2 regions of the Marinobacter sp. NP-4(2019) genome follow, and region 2 is predicted to be linked to the other one. Evidence: predicted binding sites of a transcription regulator. Region 2 holds the regulator's gene; the other holds the start of a gene.
What was found. Region 2 encodes FliA, which starts transcription of late flagellar genes. Its sites were predicted from a motif close to CTAAAGTTTNNNNNNNNNNNGCCGNTAA; they were not measured.

Region 1: a site for FliA is predicted at 1,707-1,734, ahead of EHN06_RS08245 (methyl-accepting chemotaxis protein). Genes of this name have one in related genera too.

Annotation. Positions count from the first base shown of each region.
Region 1 is NZ_CP034142.1:1,801,722-1,806,026, forward strand. It holds gene EHN06_RS08230 (DUF1631 domain-containing protein) at 1-71, shown strand, start outside; gene ampD (1,6-anhydro-N-acetylmuramyl-L-alanine amidase AmpD) at 177-776, shown strand; gene EHN06_RS21430 (hypothetical protein) at 776-1,201, shown strand; gene EHN06_RS21435 (hypothetical protein) at 1,099-1,662, shown strand; gene EHN06_RS08245 (methyl-accepting chemotaxis protein) at 1,821-3,818, shown strand; gene EHN06_RS08250 (cob(I)yrinic acid a,c-diamide adenosyltransferase) at 3,834-4,305, opposite strand, start outside.
Region 2 is NZ_CP034142.1:2,891,028-2,895,332, forward strand. It holds gene EHN06_RS13160 (protein phosphatase CheZ) at 1-611, opposite strand, end outside; gene cheY (chemotaxis response regulator CheY) at 633-1,016, opposite strand; gene EHN06_RS13170 (RNA polymerase sigma factor FliA) at 1,191-1,934, opposite strand; gene EHN06_RS13175 (MinD/ParA family protein) at 1,971-2,783, opposite strand; gene flhF (flagellar biosynthesis protein FlhF) at 2,889-4,181, opposite strand; gene flhA (flagellar biosynthesis protein FlhA) at 4,243-4,305, opposite strand, start outside.

The DNA.
Region 1 (4,305 bases), 1.1 Mb from region 2:
ACGATGGCCTGATTTTTGATCGGGCGCTGGAATCCATCATTGATAACCTTCGTAGTAGTCGCAAGGATTAACCTGCCGTAGCAACCCGGGCAACTTTGTGCTTCAATCAGTGCGGATATTAACAGCAACAACCTGCTGGATTTACCTTGCCTGACTCGATTCAAAGCCAGAACGCTATCGCCTGTAACCATGACTCCATTGACCATTTGCGCAAGACCGGGCGAATTTCCGGCGTGCGCTGGTGCCCTTCGCCCAATTTCGGTCCGAGACCCGAGGGCGCCGATATTTCACTGCTCGTTGTTCATAACATAAGCCTGCCCCCGGGACAGTTCGGTGGAGATGCTATCGAACGGTTCTTCTGTAATTGCCTGGACACCTCGGAACACCCGTATTTTGAAACCATTGCTGAGCTCAAGGTATCTGCTCATGCATTGGTTCGGCGTGACGGCGAGGTTGTACAGTTTGTCAGTTTGCTGGACCGGGCCTGGCATGCGGGGCGCTCCTGTTTCCGCGGTGAAGAGGAGTGCAACGATTTTTCTATCGGTATCGAACTGGAGGGTACCGATGATATTCCTTACACACTGGCGCAATATCAGCGGTTAGCAGAGCTGTCAAAGCTGATTATGAAGGCGTGGCCGAAAGTCACCGGAGACCGGATTACCGGCCACTGTGATATAGCGCCGGGCCGGAAAACCGATCCCGGCCCGGTGTTTGACTGGGATCATTACCGTCAGCAGTTGTCCGATCTGGATGCAACGACACGGGAGATGCCCTGATGGTGCTGGTTGTGTTTCTGTTTGCCTGGCTGGTTCGTCGCCGGCTGGACCTTTCCGGTACCTTGTCCGGTGACCAGGTATGGCGTGTGTGGTTTCATTCTGGCCGGTCGGCGGAGGCTGGTCGGGAAGTGGAGATCCGCTGGGGATTGGTGCGGGTCATTGGGCCGGCATTGCTGCTAGCGGGGCTGGTCTGGACGGCGTCGGTCTATGGCTGGCGCATGTCGTTGTATCCCCTGGAGTTTCTGTTGTTGTTGGTGCTGATGGGCGCGCCGGGTTGGAAGCCGCTTCTCAGGGCCTACAGTGAGGCCTGGAGCCGGGGGATATGCAGGCAGCCTGGCATCATATCAAGGATTGCCTGCCCGCTGACGAGCGGGGGCAGGCGGTTTCGCCGGATGAAATGCATCTGGCGTTGTCCAGAAAACTGATGGTCGCCGTGTTTGAGCGCTTTTTCCTGGTGGCGTTCTGGTATGTGGTGGGTGGTATTGGACTCGCCTTTTTGGCGAGGGGGCTGGTGGCATTGCAGGAGCATTGGCCGCAGGCGGCGGCGCGACCCCGCTACGCCCGCATCGCTGGGCTGGCCAGTTGGATACCCGCGCGGCTTCTGGCCTGTACTTTTGGCCTGGCGGGAGATCTCGCGGGTTGGTTGAAGGAGTCGCGGAGCGTGCTGTTTTCCTCCGGGCTGTCAACCGATCAGGTGTTGATCCGGGCTGCAAATGGGGCGCTGACTGGATATGCACTGGATCCTGCACGTTTTGCCAGGGTTCATCCGGATGAGTGGACCGCATTCGGTGGCAGGAGCCTGAAAGCTATTCGTGATTTGCTCAACCGAAGCATGCTGGTGTGGGTGTGTGGCATTGCCCTGCTGGTCATTGCCGGAGTGGTTTGAAAATCCGGTCCCTAAAAAATGTTACGAGATAACAACAATAAGTCCTAAAGTTTTTAAGACTTTAGTCGATAGTATAGGCAAAGAATAAACATATTTTCTTTGAAACACCGGGCAGGGGCCAAACAGTGAAGCAATTAATCAAGCCTGCAGTCGCGCTGATGAACCGACTGCCGATGTTCTACAAATTCAGTCTGATCAGTGTGCTGTTTCTCCTTCCCATCGGTGGTCTCTCCTGGCTTGTCATCGGCGAACTGAACCGTTCCGTGGAAACCATGACCCGGGGTGTTGAGGGGCTGGAGCAGCTGGAGCAAGTGGATCGTCTGCTAAAAGCCTCATTCGATTACCGGGATTATCGTGCTCCCGGAAAGGTCCGGGACCAGTCCGAGCTTCTGGCAAAATCCGATCAGGCTGCCGAAACCATCAGCAGTATTCTGCAGGAGCTGGCTGCCCGCGAGCTGGCGTTTGATGTTTCGGGCAACTGGAACCAGCAGGTGGTTCAGTTACAGGAAGAGTGGGAGGCATTGCGCGGTGAGGACAGCTATCAGAGCAACCTTGACCCACAGTTCAAGTACTATCAGGAATTTGTCCAGAAGGTCCGTGCCATGCTGTCGGCAACCATTGAGATTTCCGGCATTGGTCAGGATTCGTCCCGGGAAAACCTGTTGCTGCTGGGGCTTTTGAGGGAATCGCTGCCGGAAGCACGGCACGTCATTGGGCGCGCCAGGGCCTACGGAACGTTTGCGCTGGTAGACGGACAGGTAGGATATAATCTGAGTGAGGGGCTTAATGAGATATACGATGCTCTGACAAACCGTGCCTCATTGTTGGCCCCTGCTTTGTCGGTTGCCCGGACTGCATCTCCGAAACTATCAGAAGACGCCGGTGATACCGTGGACAGCATCAACAACAGCTTGTCGGTTGTCAGGGATACACTGGACGCCAATATTATCACCCCCATGCGTCTTGAAATGCCCTGGCAGGAATTTGATGCCCTCGTGGCGGAGGAGCTCGCTCACTATGACGTTTTGACCGAGACTATCTTCGACGTGGTGGGGAACAACCTGTCGGCCAGACTGCAGGGGGAAATGCGTCAGCGGCACCTGATCATAGTGGCTCTGTTTCTTGTTTTGTTGGTCGTGGTCTACCTGTACGTAGGATTTTTCATGTCGGTGCGTACGGCCATTAACCGCTTCAGCGAGGCCGCACGGACCGTAGCTGCCGGTGATATGACGGCACATATCCAGCTTGAGAACCGTGATGAACTGGGAGAGCTGACGACCGAGTTCAATAACATGACGGATCGCATCGCGGATCTGATTCGTTCGGTGAGTCGCACCACCCTGAATGTAGACCAGCAGGCGGTCCGGGTGAAAGATACAGCTACGGCCAACAGTGAGGCTGTCGCCCGTCAGATGGACGAATCGGGCCAGATCAATGAGGCCATGACCCAGATGGTGGAAGCGGTTCATGAGGTTACCGAGAGCGCTCACAGGGTCTCTGACAGCGCGGGCACCGCTGAGCGGGACACGGAGGCCGGTCGTCAGGTGGTGGCGGACACGGTGGAAACCATCAATCGCCTGGCGACCGAGATTTCCGGTGCGGTGGACGTGATCAACCGCGTGAGTGCGGATAGCGACAACATCAGTCAGGTTCTGGTTGAGATCAAGGCAATCGCTGAACAAACCAATCTGCTGGCGTTGAATGCCGCGATTGAGGCCGCCCGCGCCGGTGAACATGGGCGTGGATTTGCGGTTGTGGCTGACGAGGTCCGCTCCCTGTCCCAGCGAACCCACAAGTCGACCGAGGAAATTGAAGGCATGATTTCCCGTTTGCAGAGCGGTGTGAAAGATGCTGTCGGGGCCATGACCAACAGTCACGAGGTGACTGAAACAACGGTTCGCAAGTCTTCAGAGGTCACCGAAGCGCTGGATCGCATTGCCGGGGGGATTTCCACGATCGTGGATATGAGTCATCAGATTGCCCAGGCGGCGGAGGAGCAATCGGCGGTTGCCAGGAACGTGAACACCAATGTGGAAAAAATCAGCGACCTGGGGCAGGCGACAGCAGAGAATGCGGATGAGACTCTGGGCTCGGCGCGGCAGATGTCGGAGCTGACCGCGTCCCTGCAGCGCCTGGTGGAGGCGTTCAAGGTCTGATACTCAAGTCCGGCCTCAGAGGCCGGACTTTTTCTGTTCCCAAAGAATTTCCTTTCCGCCATCCCGGCGCGCAAGAACCCTGGCAACCACGAACAAAAGATCAGACAATCGGTTGAGGTATTGTCGGGATGCGCTATTGATCGAGTCCTCATGACCGAGGGCGACGACGATCCGCTCCGCCCTGCGGCAAACCGCACGGGCAAGGTGGCACTGGGCGGCTGCCGATGTGCCGCCGGGCAGGATGAAGTTTTTCAGTGGCGGCAGGTTCTCGTTATGTTGATCAAGGGTTGTCTCCAGCCACTCGATGTGTTCATTGCCAATCATCTGACTGCCCGGAATGGCAAATTCCCCGCCCAGGTCAAACAGGTGGTGCTGTATTCGTCGCAAGGTTTCCCGCAGGCTGTCATCGGCGTCCAGACACTCAATCAGCAGGCCGATATGGCAGTTCAGCTCATCGACGGTGCCCATGGCCTCGACCCGTTGCGCA
Region 2 (4,305 bases):
CTCAACAGGTGTTCTTCCACTTCCTTCACCAGATTAGTGACCTTCTGGATCACCTGACCGGTCAGATCCTGGAAGTCCTGTGCCAACAGGATTTCCGACAGGTTGTTGTAAATGGTGTCGGCGTCGTCGGTCAGCGTGACGAAGAAACGATCTATCCGGCCGTAGAGATCGCGAAATTCCGCAGGCTGCATTTCCCGGCGACGAAGGCGTTGCCATTGCTCCCTCAGGACCGCGGCCTCATCACGGATGACGTGTGCCCTGGGCATGGTTTCCTCGACCAGGTCCATGGTGCGATTGGCCGCCTGGCCGGTCATTTTCACCACGTATTCCAGCCGGTCGGAAGCGTCGGTCATTTTTGACAGGGCTTCCTGTTGTTCCGCGTTGCGGGGATCAATCTGGAAGTTCCGGATCGCCTCGTGGAGACTGCGAGTAAGCCGCCCGACTTCCCGGTACAGGCTCTGATCCCGGACCTCGCTGAGATCATTGATCAGGGTCATCGCTCGGGCATAATTACCGGAATTGACGTGCTCAACCAACTCGTTAGCCTGTGTGCGGAGCTTTTCGGTCACCTCCGGATCAAGGCCGTGCGGATTCTTTTTGCTATCGCTCATGAGAGCCCATCCGACCTTTGGTTACTGGATTCGCTCGAAGATTTTTTCAATCTTCTCCTTGAGGACCGCTGCGGTAAACGGCTTCACCACATAGCCATTCACCCCCGCCTGTGCGGCAGCAACAATCTGATCCCGCTTTGCTTCCGCCGTCACCATGAGAACTGGAAGGGTTTTCAGCTCCTCATCGGCGCGCACTGCCTTCAGCAGATCAAACCCGGACATACCCGGCATGTTCCAGTCGGTCACCAGGAAGTCATACTTGCCACTTTTCAGCATGGGCAGCGCAGTGTTGCCGTCATCGGCTTCGTCGGTATTGGTGAATCCCAGATCACGCAGAAGGTTCTTGATGATCCGTCGCATTGTGGAAAAATCGTCCACAATGAGGATTTTCATGTTCTTGTCCAATGGGACCTCCAGTTTGTAACACCCGGAATACGTTTTATCTTTCTGCCAATAACCTGGCAGGCCGGAGATTTCACCGCTTATTGTGTGGGGATTGCCCCAGTTGTAAAGCGTCGGTTACCAAAAGCTACAGATGGCCAACCTCAGTACACGTTGAGCTGGCGGGTTTCCGGCCTGTTAACCGGCCGCCTCTTTTTGCCAGCCAGTCAGACGGCCCCGAAGTCTCAGTGCTGCCTGACTGTGTATCTGACTGACACGACTTTCGCTCACCCCGAGAACAGCGCCAATTTCCTTGAGGTTAAGCTCCTCCTGGTAGTACAGGCTGAGCACCAGTTTCTCCCGCTCGGGCAATTCTTCAATCGCTTGCACCAGACTTCGCTTGAACGCTGCGGAAGTGATGTCATCCAGGGGATTATCACTGGCCTCTGCTTCTTCTAACGGCAGCTCCCCGGATTCATTGAGCTCATCAAGGCTAAAAAGTCTGCCACTGTTGGCATCACTCAGGCTGGCATGGTACTCGGAAAGCTCCATTCCCAGCTCGTCAGCGACTTCCTGATCCTGAGCTTCACGACCGACACGGTCTTCAACAGCCTTGATGGCCTGGGAAATACGACGGGCATTGCGATGAACAGAACGGGGCACCCAGTCACCCTTGCGGATTTCATCCACCATGGCGCCCCGGATGCGGATACCGGCATAGGTTTCGAAGGTTGCGCCCTTGGTGGAACTGTACCTCTGAGCAGCCTCGAGCAGCCCGATCATTCCGGCCTGCATAAGGTCCTCCAGTTGAACCGATGCCGGCAAGCGGGCCATCAGGTGCAGTGCGATTTTCTTGACCAGCGGGGCATGCTCTTCAACGAGCCGGGAAGCGCCCTTGACGCCGGTTTTCTGATAGATTCCCAGGTGTTTCGCCAATGTCATGCGTCCGGTTTTGTTTTTTTGGTGACAGAATCAAATTCAGACTTCGACGAGCCGCTCCACAAAAAACTCCAGGTGTCCGCGGGGTGATGTAGGTAGCGGCCAGTTGTCGACTTTATCGGCCAACGCCCTGATCGCCAGTGACGCTTTTGCCCTGGGATAAACTTCCAGAACCGCCTTCTGCCGCTGCACCGCTTTCTTGACAGCTTCATCGTAGGGCACGATCCCCACGTATTGTAGTGCCACATCAAGAAACCGCTCAGTGACCCGGGTCAGTTTTTCAAACAGATGCTTGCCTTCCTGCTCATTTCGTACCTGATTGGCCAGAATACGGAAACGGTTCGTGCCATAATCGCGATTCATCAGCTTGATCAGGGCGTAAGCGTCGGTGATGGATGTGGGCTCATCACAAACCACCAGCAACAGTTCCTGTGACGCCCTCAGGAAACTGACCACCGATTCGGAAATGCCCGCCGCAGTATCCACGATGAGCACATCAATCTGGTCTCCGAGTTCGCTAAACGCGTTGATCAGGCCGGCATGCTCCATGGCACTGAGCTGAGTCATACGCTGGGTGCCTGAAGAGGCCGGAACGATTTTGATGCCACCCGGACCGTCGACCAGAATGTCCCTAAGGTCACAATTGCCAGCCAGCACATCTGACAGGTTGCGGTTGGCGGTAATACCCAACAGTACGTCAATATTGGCCAGGCCCAGGTCGGCATCCAGCAACACTACACGACGCCCTTTCTGCGCCAGAGCGATCCCCAGATTGACCGAAACGTTGCTCTTGCCAACGCCGCCCTTTCCGCCAGAAACTGCAATCACCTGTACCGGATGTGGTTTACTCATACTTGGTTTTGTCTCTCGCCACGTTTAACCGAAGGCTCAGTTGTCATTCAACGGCGCCTGTTGCACGCCGGATACTCCGTCATCCGGTATGGCCGGGGATGGTATTCAGGCCCCCTCCGCCACCGCCCGTTGTTGCTGGAGTGTTTTCAGCCGCTCCACGGCCAGCCGAACCAGGGGTACGGCTTCGGCATGATGCAAATCTTCGGGGATCTTCTGACCATCCGTGTAATAAGCCACGGGCAGACCAGACTCCATGACAAACCCCAAAGACTCGCCCAGGGTAAGGGCCTCATCTATTTTAGTCATCACACAGCCCGCAAGATTAGCCATCTTATAGCAATGCCAGACGGATTTCATGATGCGCGGCTGGCTAGTCGCCGAAACCACCAGGTGGGTCCGGATCCTGTGGTGACTGCGGGCCAGTTCTGACAATTGCTGCTCGTAGCCCTTGTCGGAGCTGGTGAGACCGGCGGTATCAATCAGCACCAGGTGACGGTCGGACAATTCATCCAGGATATCGTCCAGGGAGTGACTTTCATCCACCACCCTGACCGGTACATTGAGGATGCGACCAAACACGAACAACTGCTCATGGGCAGCCACCCGATAACGGTCAGTGGTCACCAGCGCCAGGGAATCGGCACCGTGGCGGAGGACATGGCGCGCCGCCAGTTTGCCGATGGTGGTGGTCTTGCCGGACCCGGTGGGCCCGACCAGAGCATAGACACCCCCCTGATCCAGCCATTCGGTACGGGAGGTTTTTACACCGGTGGCCAGCATTTTCAGCGACTGTTTCCAGCCCTCCTCCAGGCGCCCGCCATTGTGCCGGCGGGACAGGGAATTGGCCAGATCGAACCCCAGGCCGAATTCCTGCAAGCGCTCGGAAAGCCGCTGCTGGACAGCATTGGCTGCCGGTTTTTTGGGCTCCTGTCCGCGGGCTCCCATCAGATCCCGCAGCGAACTGATCTCCGCACGCATCTGCGCCAGCTCATCAGAATAGCCAGCCGACGCCGGCGCATAATCCGAATCCGCCGTAGCGGGCTCCAGATCCAGAGCGGAATCTTCAATGAAGGCCGTGTTGTTGGCATAACCGGCCCCGATACTGGCCCGCTTTTCACGGACTTCACGGATACGGTCCCGGGAACGCCCAAGCTCCTCCTCCAGGTGGCGATGTTGTTCCGCCTGCATTTCCGCCAGGCGGGAACCATTGGTCGCCTCCCGGGCCTTGTCGCCCAATCGCTGACGCGCCATATTTTCGTCATAATCCAGGGCTGTCACAATTTCCACGCCACCGTCCACCCGGCGATTGGAGAGAATCACGGCATCCGGGCCCATCTGTTCCCGCACCTGCTTCAATGCCTCTGCCATGCTCTGAGCAAAAAAACGCTTTACTTTCATGATGCCTCATCCTCCACCGGCAACGCTGTGCCTGCGCTGTCCGCTTTGTCATCCGCCGCCGTTACTGGCCTACGGACGCCACAATGGTAATCTGCTTGTTATCCGGAATTTCCTGGTAAGACAG